DNA from 2 places in the Aneurinibacillus thermoaerophilus genome. Region 2 is predicted to be linked to the other one. Evidence: riboswitches for the same ligand, from Rfam matches in the RefSeq annotation. Region 2 holds a riboswitch; the other holds the start of a gene.
What was found. Region 2 has a riboswitch for thiamine pyrophosphate ahead of K3F53_RS04640 (thiamine phosphate synthase). Riboswitches for the same ligand answer to the same signal wherever they lie in the genome.
Positions count from the first base shown of each region.

Region 1: it holds a riboswitch for thiamine pyrophosphate, as region 2 does, so the genes downstream of both, thiD (bifunctional hydroxymethylpyrimidine kinase/phosphomethylpyrimidine kinase) here and K3F53_RS04640 (thiamine phosphate synthase) in region 2, are expected to answer to the same signal.

Region 1 covers NZ_CP080764.1:2,483,582-2,489,130, reverse strand. Annotated here, with positions in the region: gene K3F53_RS12965 (S8 family peptidase) at 1-705, opposite strand, end outside; gene acsA (acetate--CoA ligase) at 1,001-2,722, shown strand; TPP riboswitch at 2,811-2,911, shown strand; gene thiD (bifunctional hydroxymethylpyrimidine kinase/phosphomethylpyrimidine kinase) at 3,018-3,830, shown strand; gene K3F53_RS12950 (restriction endonuclease subunit S domain-containing protein) at 3,981-4,349, opposite strand; gene K3F53_RS12945 (helix-turn-helix transcriptional regulator) at 4,510-4,908, shown strand; gene K3F53_RS12940 (class I SAM-dependent methyltransferase) at 5,135-5,549, shown strand, end outside.
Region 2 covers NZ_CP080764.1:853,095-858,643, forward strand. Annotated here, with positions in the region: gene K3F53_RS04625 (thiazole synthase) at 297-1,061, opposite strand; gene thiS (sulfur carrier protein ThiS) at 1,067-1,270, opposite strand; gene thiO (glycine oxidase ThiO) at 1,290-2,414, opposite strand; gene K3F53_RS04640 (thiamine phosphate synthase) at 2,411-3,070, opposite strand; TPP riboswitch at 3,249-3,363, opposite strand; gene K3F53_RS04645 (DEAD/DEAH box helicase) at 3,603-4,964, shown strand; gene K3F53_RS04650 (TerC family protein) at 5,302-5,549, shown strand, end outside.

The DNA of each region.
Region 1 (5,549 bases), 1.6 Mb from region 2:
AATTCCGGCGACATGCGTGCCGTGGCCGTTATCGTCCTGAGGGCGATCGGAGTCGTTGAGCACATTATGGCCTTTGACAAGCTTGCCCTGGAATTCGGGGTGCGTCAGATCGACCCCTGTATCGATGACCGCGATGATGACGTTTTCTCGCCCTTTGCTAATGTCCCAAGCTTGTTCCATGTTAATGGCAGGCATATTCCATTGGTAGCGTGGATAAAGCATATCGTTTGGCGTTGCGTTGGGAAGCAAAAGATAGTTTGGCTCCGCAAACTGCACGTTTGGCCGCTTGTTGAAATATGCGATCAGTTCGTCGGCAGACATGGTTCGCGATTTGAAAATATACATGCTTCCGAATCGCGCTTTTTCCCAGCCGTTAATTGCCTGTATCATTTGTTTGAGCTCGGTGGGAGAAGGCGGACGCTTGAATTTTACGGTCACTTCGCGTTTCATGTAGTGGCTTGTTTCATTGCTGTTGTGATGAATTGTGATGACGTGTTCACTATTGTTCAGCCTGGTGCGTGTTTCATTCAGTCCGCTGATGTAGTTAATGCGGTAAAATTTATGTGGTTTTGTCTGTTGTGAAACAGATGAAGTGTCCGGTTTCTTTGGAGGGGCTTCGCTTTGTTCTGGCTGGGCCAGAAGAAAGCAAGCACCCGCAAAAATGACAGCCAGCCCGCCTACCGCGTATCGAGTAAAGTTTCTCATAGCTATCCTCCTTTCCGCAAGCGTGCGGTTAGGTATAGCGTTTGGCTGGCACCTCGATCGTATGAACGGTGAATTTTAACAGCTGCTTTTAACAGCATATTAAGCGTAAAGGAAACATCAATGAAAACTAAAATAAATATAAAAAATCATAATTTTAAAAAGGTAAACGCTTTATTTTGTCGAATACATGTAGTACATTGTTATATAACAAGATGTATACAAACACCAAGACATATAGATAGAACGATAAGGGCTTGGGGAAAATTGCATTCGTTTGGGGATGGGGGTAGAAATCATGGCTACAAAAGAAGGACTACAGGATATTATGATGCTTGACGAAACGGCAAATTTAAAAAATTACGAGGAAGCCGTTCGTACCATGGATTGGAAAGAAGTGGAGAAGAATTTTTCCTGGCATGAAACAGGAAACGTAAACATTGTATACGAGGCGATTGATAGGCATGTAGATACAGGAAATGGCGATAAGATCGCGTTGCTTTATATGGATGGAGAGCGGGAAGAACGATACACGTACGCGGAGTTGCGTCAGTTGTCCTGCCGATTCGCTAATGGATTGAAGGCGAAAGGTGTAAAAAAAGGTGACAGGGTCTTTATTTTTATGCCGCGCAGTCCCGAGCTGTATATTGCTTTGCTTGGAATTGTACGCATCGGTGCCATCGCGGGTCCGCTGTTTGAAGCGTTTATGGAGGATGCGGTGCGCGATCGTTTGCTGGACAGCGGTTCCGTGGCTGTCGTAACGACACAGTCCTTGCTGTATCGCATTCCTGTGGAGGAATTGCCGGAATTAAAACACGTGATTCTTGTCGGAGCCGAAGGAAAAACAGCAGAAAATCAAACGTTGTATCAGGAACTAATGTCCATATCCGATGAATATATAATCGAGTGGGTAGAGCGTGAATCAGGCATGCTGTTGCATTACACATCGGGCTCCACCGGTAAGCCGAAAGGCGTTTATCAGGTGCATGATGCCATGGTGCATCAATACCTGTCCGGAAAATGGGTATACGACCTGCGCGAAGGTGATGTTTACTGGTGTACGGCGGATCCGGGATGGGTAACCGGAACATCAGCGGGTATGTGGGCGCCGTGGTTGAACGGTGTGACGGTTGTGCTGCGCGGTGGACGCTTTAAGCCAGCCGATTGGTACGCTACGCTGGAGAAATATAAAGTGAACGTGTGGTTCAGTGCGCCGACCGCATTTCGTATGCTGATGGGTGAAGGGGATGAATTGCCGAAACGGTATAACCTTTCCCATTTGAGGCATATTCTTTCAGCGGGAGAGCCGCTTAACCCGGAAGTTATCCGCTGGGGATTGGATGTGCTGAACCTACGTATTCATGATAACTGGTGGATGACAGAAACGGGTTCGACCATCTGCGCAAACTACCGTTCCATGCCGATTCGTCCGGGTTCGATGGGGAAGCCGTTGCCCGGCATTAAGATGGCGGTTGTTGATGACGAAGGCAATGAATTGCCGCCGAATACAATGGGGAACCTCGCGATTATGCCACCATGGCCGGCTATGATGCGCCAAATCTGGAACAATCCGGCTAAGTATGAAGAATACTTTAGAACTGGTTGGTATATTTCTGGTGATTCTGCGTATATGGATGAAGACGGCTATTTCTGGTTTGAAGGGCGCGTGGATGATGTCATTAATACGTCCGGCGAACGTGTTGGTCCATTTGAGGTTGAAAGCAAACTGGTAGAGCATCCGGCGGTGGCAGAAGCCGGCGTAATCGGGGTACCGGATCCGGTGCGTGGAGAGATTATTAAGGCGTTTATTACGCTTCGTGCAGGATATGAGGCGAGTGACGCTCTAAAAGAAGAAATTCGTCTTTTCGTTAAAGAGCGTCTTGCTGCACATGCGGCACCGCGCCAGATCGAATTTCGCGACAAGCTTCCAAAGACGCGTTCTGGCAAAATTATGCGTCGTGTGCTAAAAGCGTGGGAGCTTGGTCTGCCGACTGGTGATCTGTCGACTATGGAAGAGTAAAAGAGTCAAAAAGAGAGGATGATTCTTTTCTGGTTCTTCTTGACGCTTTGGCGTAGAAGGAGTACCATTGGAATGAACTCAATACGAAAACCGCCACTAGGGGAGCTCTTGGGCTGAGAGAAGCGCTTGCTTCGACCCTTAGAACCTGATCCGGATAATGCCGGCGGAGGGAAGTGGACGGGTGATGCCGCGTAGCTGCGCTTATATATGCATCTCACACGCCACTCCACCGGGGGGCGTTTTTTGTATATGAAGGGAAAATGCAGGAAGCAGACAGCGAAGAGAGGTGTGTATAATGACAGTGCATAAAGCACTAACAGTAGCAGGGTCTGATAGCGGCGGCGGCGCCGGTATTCAGGCGGACTTAAAGACATTTCAGGAGCTTGGTGTATACGGCATGTCCGTACTTACCGCACTTACGGCACAGAATACGCAGGGGGTACACGGCGTGTTTCCAGTTCCTCCTGAGTTTATCGCGCAGCAAATGGATGCGGTGCTTTCGGATATCGGGACGGACGCAGTAAAAACGGGGATGCTATTTAATAGCATCATTATTGAAACGGTCGCAAAAAAACTCAAGGAATATAATGTGCGTAATTATGTGCTCGATCCGGTCATGGTTGCCAAAGGAGGTGCCCCTTTGTTAGTTACGGAAGCGGTGGCTGCCGTCAAGGAACATCTGCTGCCGCTTGCGACGGTCGTTACTCCTAATCTTCCGGAGGCGAAAGTGTTGACAGGCATGGAAAAGATTGAAACGAAAGAAGAGATGAAAGAAGCGGCTAAATTGCTTCACGATTGGGGAGCGCAACATGTAGTAATTAAAGGTGGACACGGCACAGACGACATTGTGACCGACCTGTTGTATGACGGGCGCGAGTTTGTAGAATTGTCCGCTGAACGATTCCATACGCAGCATACGCACGGTACCGGCTGCACGTTTGCGGCCGCCATCGCGGCGGGGCTCGCCTCTGGAAAAAACGTTCGGGAGGCAGTAAAGCAGGCAAAGGTCTTCATTACGGCCGCTATTAGTCATCCGCTCGGTATCGGACACGGCCACGGTCCAACCAACCATTGGGCGTACCGAAGAGAAGGAAGCAACGATGTTTAAGGCATGAAATAAATGGGCGTGTTTTGCAGTAAGTATAGAAAGAAGAAATGAGGGGTCAGGCTCGTAACAGAAAAGGCTCGTGTCTTTTTTGTTGCCTATTCCTGACCTCTCGCCTTATTTATAGAATCTTACTGAAATTTTACTGAATATTTATATTGTTGCTTTTTGGTTTGCGTTTTTACTCTTTTTCAGTGTTTCTTTGATTTCGTTCAGTGTTGACAATATTTCATCATCCAATCTTTCGTCCAGTTTTTCCACCTTTTCTTCCAACTGGATGACCAGTTGGGCGACGCGGGCAATTTCTTCTTTGCTGGGCAGGTTATTTTCATTGAGAATTTGGTCTACCATCTTCTTGTATTGCTCCTGGGAATAAAAAAACCATTTTTGATATTCTCCGATCATAGACGCGTATTCTGTTGTCTTAATGAAATCGTCTATCGTTTTCCCGAAAGTTTTTTCCACAAGGTCGTACCAACTCTTCCACATTTGCACTGGATCGAACGTTTGATTGGATGCCACGCGAATCCCTCCTGTTTTTAATCTCTCACTTTTATATTACGTATGGTAGGTAAAATATACAAACAAAAATCTTTAAAAAATTAAAAAATATATGTTATTTTTCTGTTTGGTTGTTCGTATAGTGAAATGAATAGGACACGATAAGGGGGAGAAGTATGTTATGGGGAATAGCAAAAACGAACATAGTAAAGATAAAGTTTACGTCTGTAGCGCGAGCGCGCCGAAAAATTTACTGATACCCTGTGTCTTGCTTTTGCTCCGCCGGATGAGTAACTATGGATATCAAATTGTTCATGATTTGGTAGAATTCGGATTTTCTTCTATTGATCCTGGTTATGTATACCGGATCTTGCGGCAGTTAGAGAGTGAAAAATTTGTGCAATCACGTTGGGAAGTTTCCAGCGGGGGACCTCCCAAAAGGATGTACTCTATCACTGATGTAGGAAATGAATACCTTGATACGTGGTCTCAAGCCTTAGAAAAGTATCAATACACATTGAAGCGTTTTTTTAGCATGTATGAACGGCTTTTATTTTCTTCAACCGAAAACAAAAAGTAGATTATTTTTAAGAAAGCAGAAGTGCTTCAGGTGTATATCAGCCGTTTCAAATTTCATGTTTTGCGTAAAGGATGCTCGTGACTTCAGTCATGAGAGGAATTTACGCTAGACTCAGGCGTGCCTTATGGCACGTGAATGAGCCTACATCCCTCGTTTCTATTCACAGCATGTAGCATTCTATTCCTTAATTAGCTAGAATTGAGGAAAAGGGGCGGGAGGTGAAAGCATGGATTACGTAGAGCGGAATCGGGCTTCTTTTGATAAACTGGCCAATCAGACAGGGGTGAAATGGCGTCATCATGAACTGACGATACAATTTATTTCAGCGTTTCAAATGCTTCTGGGCGGTAATTGCGTGTTGGATCTCGGTTGCGGCGCGGGGCATGATGCGCTTCGGCTCAAGCGGTATGACCTGCAGGTGCAAGGGCTTGATATTAGCGAAGTTATGCTTGAGCAGGCCAAACAAAAAGTCCAGGGTGTGGAATTTATTCAAGGGGATTTCCGCCATATTCCGACGGGAAGCGAACGGTATGACGGTGTGTGGGCGAACGCTTCACTCATTTATCTTACAAAAGAGGATTTACATAAGGCTTTAGATGAAGTATATCGAGTATTAAAGCCGGGTGGTGTATTTTTTTCTT
Region 2 (5,549 bases):
ATAAAGAATTTGAAGGGGAGAAGAGATGTGAGAAACGACGTCGGGATGGAGTGGGGAAACGCTCAGGGAAATATAAGGTTCAGATGAGTGTGATAGGTGGTAAAGAATAAAAACATGAAAATTGAGTGGTGCATGTGGATGGAAAGAAGCACACGTTTTTCGATGATTTTGGAAATTGTTACATTAATGGTATTAGTGGCTAAGGGGATAGCCATGCTCGTTACCCTCTAAAAGATATTTCTCCCATCACATCAATGATGGGAGAAATATTTGGATAAACGATCCGAATGATTGATTTAGTTAACCATGCCCTCCATCGGACTGCTAGCTTGGGCATATCGTTTCTTCGGAATTCGACCCGCTTCAAAGCCCAGTCGTCCGGCTTGAATAGCCAGTTTCATGGCTTCCGCCATTTTTACAGGGTCTTGTGCGCCGGAGACTGACGTGTTCAACAACACACCATCCGCGCCGAGTTCCATCGCAATCGTTGCGTCGGATGGCGTGCCGATTCCGGCGTCAATAATGATTGGCACGGTAGCTTCTTCGATGATGATGCTGATGTTAAGCGGATTAAGGATTCCCTGTCCGCTGCCGATCGGGGATGCGCCTGGCATCACCGCATGTGCCCCGGCTTCTTGCAGGCGGCGGGCCAGCACCGGATCGTCATTTGTGTATGGCAATACGACAAATCCTTCTTCTACAAGGATTTTAGTCGCCTCTAGCGTGGCGAGTGGATCCGGCAGCAAAGTTTTCGTATCTGCGATCACTTCTACTTTAATCATGTCACACAATCCGGATGCGCGCGCCAGACGAGCGATGCGAACCGCTTCTTCCGCTGTGCTGGCTCCGGCTGTATTGGGCAGAAGTTTGTATTTGGTTAAATCGAGCTGTTCCAAAAAGTTCGGTTGTGCTGGGTCGTAAATATTCATCCGGCGAACGGCAAATGTCAAAATTTCCGTTTCCGAAGCTTCCACCGCGCGGCGTTGCACTTCAAAATCTGGAAATTTTCCTGTGCCGAGCAGCAGGCGGGATGAAAATTCGTAGGGACCAATTTTAAGCATATGTATCAACCTCCACCAACAAAGTGTACTAATTCAATCGTGTCGCCGTTTGAAAGCCTAGTTACGGCGTGCTGTTCCTTTTGCAAAATTTCGCGGTTCACTTCCACAATAACGATGCGGTTTTGGATGTGTAAGTACTCAAGCAATTGCCGTACGTTTTCAATTGTGTCGGGAACGGTTTGCGTTTCGCCGTTGATTGTCAAAGTCATGCGGCTTCACCTTCCTCTCTTATGAAGTTACAGGGACATGACGTTTGTCGGAAAAGGGGGCAAGTTCAACGTCCAGAGCCTCCCCGGCAATCATTTGCGCGATGATCTCCCCGGTCAGGGGACTCAAAAGAATACCATTACGGTAATGTCCTGTGGCGATTAGCAAATTTTTGCAGGAAGAGACAGAACCGAAATAAGGGAGGCCGTCATTGGTTTGTGGGCGCAAACTAACCCACGTTTTTTCGAGCGTGCAATCTTTGAGCGCCGGCAGAAGACGCACCGCTTTCGTCATCAATTCCTGCAAACCGCCTAAAGTCAAGCGCTCGTCAAATCCACAGTCCGCGGAAGATGCACCGACGAGTAAGCGATTGCCGCTTTTCGGAACGATGTAGCATCCGTGTGAGTAAATGGTTTTCTGGATTGGCTGCGGCATGCATAGTACGGAGAACGCTTCGCCTTTGATCGGAAAAACGGAAACAGATAGGCCAAGTTTACGCGCGATTCGTCCGCTCCAGGCTCCGGCGGCGAGCACGTAATGTTCGGCTGTAAATGGCCCCTGCGTAGTGCTAAGCCTGGTGATCTGTCCATCGGCGACTTCGATATCCAGCACTTCACAACGCTCGAGAATCGTAGCTCCGTGTTTGACGGCGGCGACAGCGAATGCGCGTGTAAGATCCGGCGCGGACACTTGCGTATCATCCGGCAAATAGAGCGCTCCGTTCATTTCGTCGCTGACAGCGGGTTCAATATGTTTTACTTCGGTTCGATCCAGCCATTCGACACGCAGGCCCAGGTCATGCTGCCAACTTGCCCGATGTTTTAGCATGTCGCCTTCTTCTTCTGTCCAAGCAACACGCAACATTCCCGCATGATTAAGTCCGATATCAATGCCCGAAACAGCGTATAGTTCTTGTTGCAAATCGGGAAATAGGCTGCGGCTGCGTAGAGAAAGCTCTACTAATGGTCCCGGCTCAGAAAATTCGACCTGCGCTCCTAGCATGCCGCCTGCTGCGCTCGAAGCATGCGCGCCGATGGTATCTTTTTCAAGAACGGTGACTGTTTTTCCGCGCTTGGCCAACTGATAGGCAATGGAGACGCCAATAATTCCGCCGCCGATAATGACGGCGTCCTGTTGTTTTTTCAATGTGATCCCTCCGTTTTTGCCGTCGGCCAGACGTGACGTGGAGATGTTCGTACCTGGCTGATGGCCTGTTGAAATTGTTGCACAGAAAGCACAGGTTCCTTCGCTTGCATGACAGCTGACAGTACCGCGATGCCGGTGCAGCCGGTTGCAAGTATCTCTACTGTATTTTCTGGTGTGATCCCTCCAAGGGCAATGACGGGAATGGAAACGCTTTCCACTACTTCCCGAAGCGCCGCTAGCCCACGGCCTGCCTGTCCTGGTTTGGAAGCGGAGGCAAACACGTGGCCGAATAATACATAATTCGCCCCTGCTGCTTCTGCCGCCTTTGCTTCCTCTACGCTGTGTACGGAGACACCGAGAAGGAGAGAAGGGGCGAGGTGGCGCATAACCGGGGCTGGAAGACTGTGATAAGCCGTTTGAATCCCGACAGCTCCAGCTGCAAGGGCAACATCGGCCCGGTCGTTTATGATTAGTTTTTCGCGCGTAAGTCCGACCTTGCCGAGCGTTTGCGTCCACTCCCATAGTTCGCGTGCGGTTCGCTGCTTTTCCCGCAAGTGGAAGGCATCAATATAGGGATGAATATTTGCAATGATTTGTTTTGCTTCAACGAGCGATTGTTTGCCGCTACTGATTACGTGAAAAACATGTTTTTGCATTTGCATACCTCTTTATATCTCGCTCCCGTTCCACACGCTTCCTTAGGAAGAAATGGACGGTGGGCGTAAGCGCAGGAAGAAGAGGCGGAGTTTTTATTCCTAAATCTTAGTCATTGTACATTAAAAAAAGCCGGGATCTTATGCTGGGACCCGGCCTGTACGTTACAGTAACGAATGGATTAAATGCCGACTACTTTCCTACGCTGGTACGAACCAGATCAGGTCCCAAGAGTTTAGAAACTTCATCGCGTTTCATTCTCAGCCCGGCTCATCGGGCTCCCCTAGTAGTGCTTTCTATATAATATTTTTTTATCATTATAATAGATTTAGAAAAGCATGTGAAGATGCTTTTATTATAAAATGAGTTTATATCAATAAAATTCAGAATTAATTTTCGATTTTTAGAAAGAATGAAGAATAGGAGCAAACGTCGGGAAGTTTTGTTCCTGTTTTCCTTTTTTGGGTAGAAATAATTAAGAGAATTCGGGTAGAATAAAAAATAGTTTGTTTTTGCGAAGAAAGGAAGGAAGCTATGAGTTCATTCGCGGATTTTCAGTTAAAACCGGAAATTCTGCAAGCGATTGCGGATCTGTATTATAAAGAACCGACACCGATTCAGAAAGAAGCGATTCCGCTTGCGCTTCAAGGCAAAGATGTTATTGGTCAGGCGCAGACCGGAACGGGTAAAACCGCCGCTTTCGTTATCCCGATGCTTCAGATGTTAGAGATACAAAAGAAAGATGTGCAGGCGCTGATTATGACGCCGACGCGGGAGCTTGCTATTCAGATTGCAGACGACGTTGCCGATTTGGGCAAGTATTTGGGCGTACATGTATTGTCGTTACACGGCGGACAGGATATTGCGCGCCAGATTAGCAAGTTGTCCGGCCAGGTGCATATCGTGGTCGGTACACCGGGGCGTATTCTTGATCACCTGCGCCGAGAAACGCTACATTTCGGCCGCATCAAAATGCTCGTGCTGGATGAAGCGGACAAAATGCTAGAGATGGGTTTTTTGGAAGAAGTGGAAGAGGTATTCATTCAGACGGCGCAGAAAAAGCAAGTATTATTGTTCTCGGCGACGATGCCGGATGCGGTACGTAAGCTTGCTCATCGTTTTATGAATCAGCCGCAAATTGTGCGGATTGAAAAGCGGCAGATTACGGCAGAAAATACGAAAGAATCATATTATGTAGTAAATCAGAGCGATAAATCGGATGTGTTAATGGAACTTGTCAAGGAGGCCCGTCCGTATTTGGCTGTGATTTTTGCTAATACAAAACAACGGGTAAATGAACTGGTACGTCGCCTGCAAGAAAACGGAATCGAAGCGGAGGCATTGCATGGCGATTTGACCCAGAAGAAAAGGGAGCAGATTATGGAGCGGTTCCGCCAGGCCAAATTCCAGTATCTTGTCGCTACAGACATTGCGGCGCGTGGCCTTGATGTGGAAGGGATTACCCATGTATTCAATTACGATATGCCCTCCGATTTAGAAAGTTATATTCATCGTGTTGGACGTACTGGCCGGGCCGGGCAGCAAGGTGAAGCCATTTCTTTAGTTTCGCCGCGCCAGAAGCAGTGGTTCAACCGCTTCGCTCGGGCGATTAGCGGCGGCGTGGAGCAGAAGTTTCTTGGCGGCAAGCCACGTGAGGAACGAAAACTGCGCAAGCGGGACGAAGCGGTCACGATAGAGGCACAGGAAGCGAAAACAACGGAGCAGGTCGCAGCGAAGGAGACGGAGAAGAAGCGCCAGGGCGGACGCGCCAAAGCGAAGCCGCCGAAAGTAAAGCCAGGTTATAAAAAGAAAATGCGGCTTGAACGGGAAAAGCAGTTGCGCAAAGAACGCCGCCGCAAGATAGAAGAAATATACAAGAGAAGAAATAAGAAATAAGAAATAAGAGGGGCAGGGAGACGTGTTCTTGTGAACGCCTCCCTTTTTGTATCCTTCTATTTCCTCGTTTATAGCCAAAATGTCGGATTGACAGTAAGCCTAATACATTGTACTTTATAGTTAAAAGTAAATAAGCCCATAGGGGAGTAGCTTTGAAAACGATAGGGTCGTCATTACGGGAACTCGGCGGGAACCCCGGCTCTATCGGCAGCATATTCATGTTGTAAGCAAGACCTTTGCCGTATTCGGCAAGGTCTTTTTGTGTTTTTTAGAAAGAAATCCATTTTTTTAGGTTGCTTTTCACACAGTAGAAAATATTGAGAGGAGGATGATTGTAATGGATTTTTTATCCACAGAATTTTTTTCCATGCTTTTTTCCATTATTATTATTGATTTGGTACTGGCCGGCGACAACGCGATTGTAATCGGGCTCGCGTCTCGCAATTTGCCGAAAGAGCAGCAGAAAAAAGCGATTATCTGGGGGACAGCCGGTGCAATTGCGATACGCGCGCTGGCTACAATCTTTGTCGTTTGGCTGTTGAAAATTCCGGGCTTGCATTTTGTCGGCGGCGTGATTCTTGTATG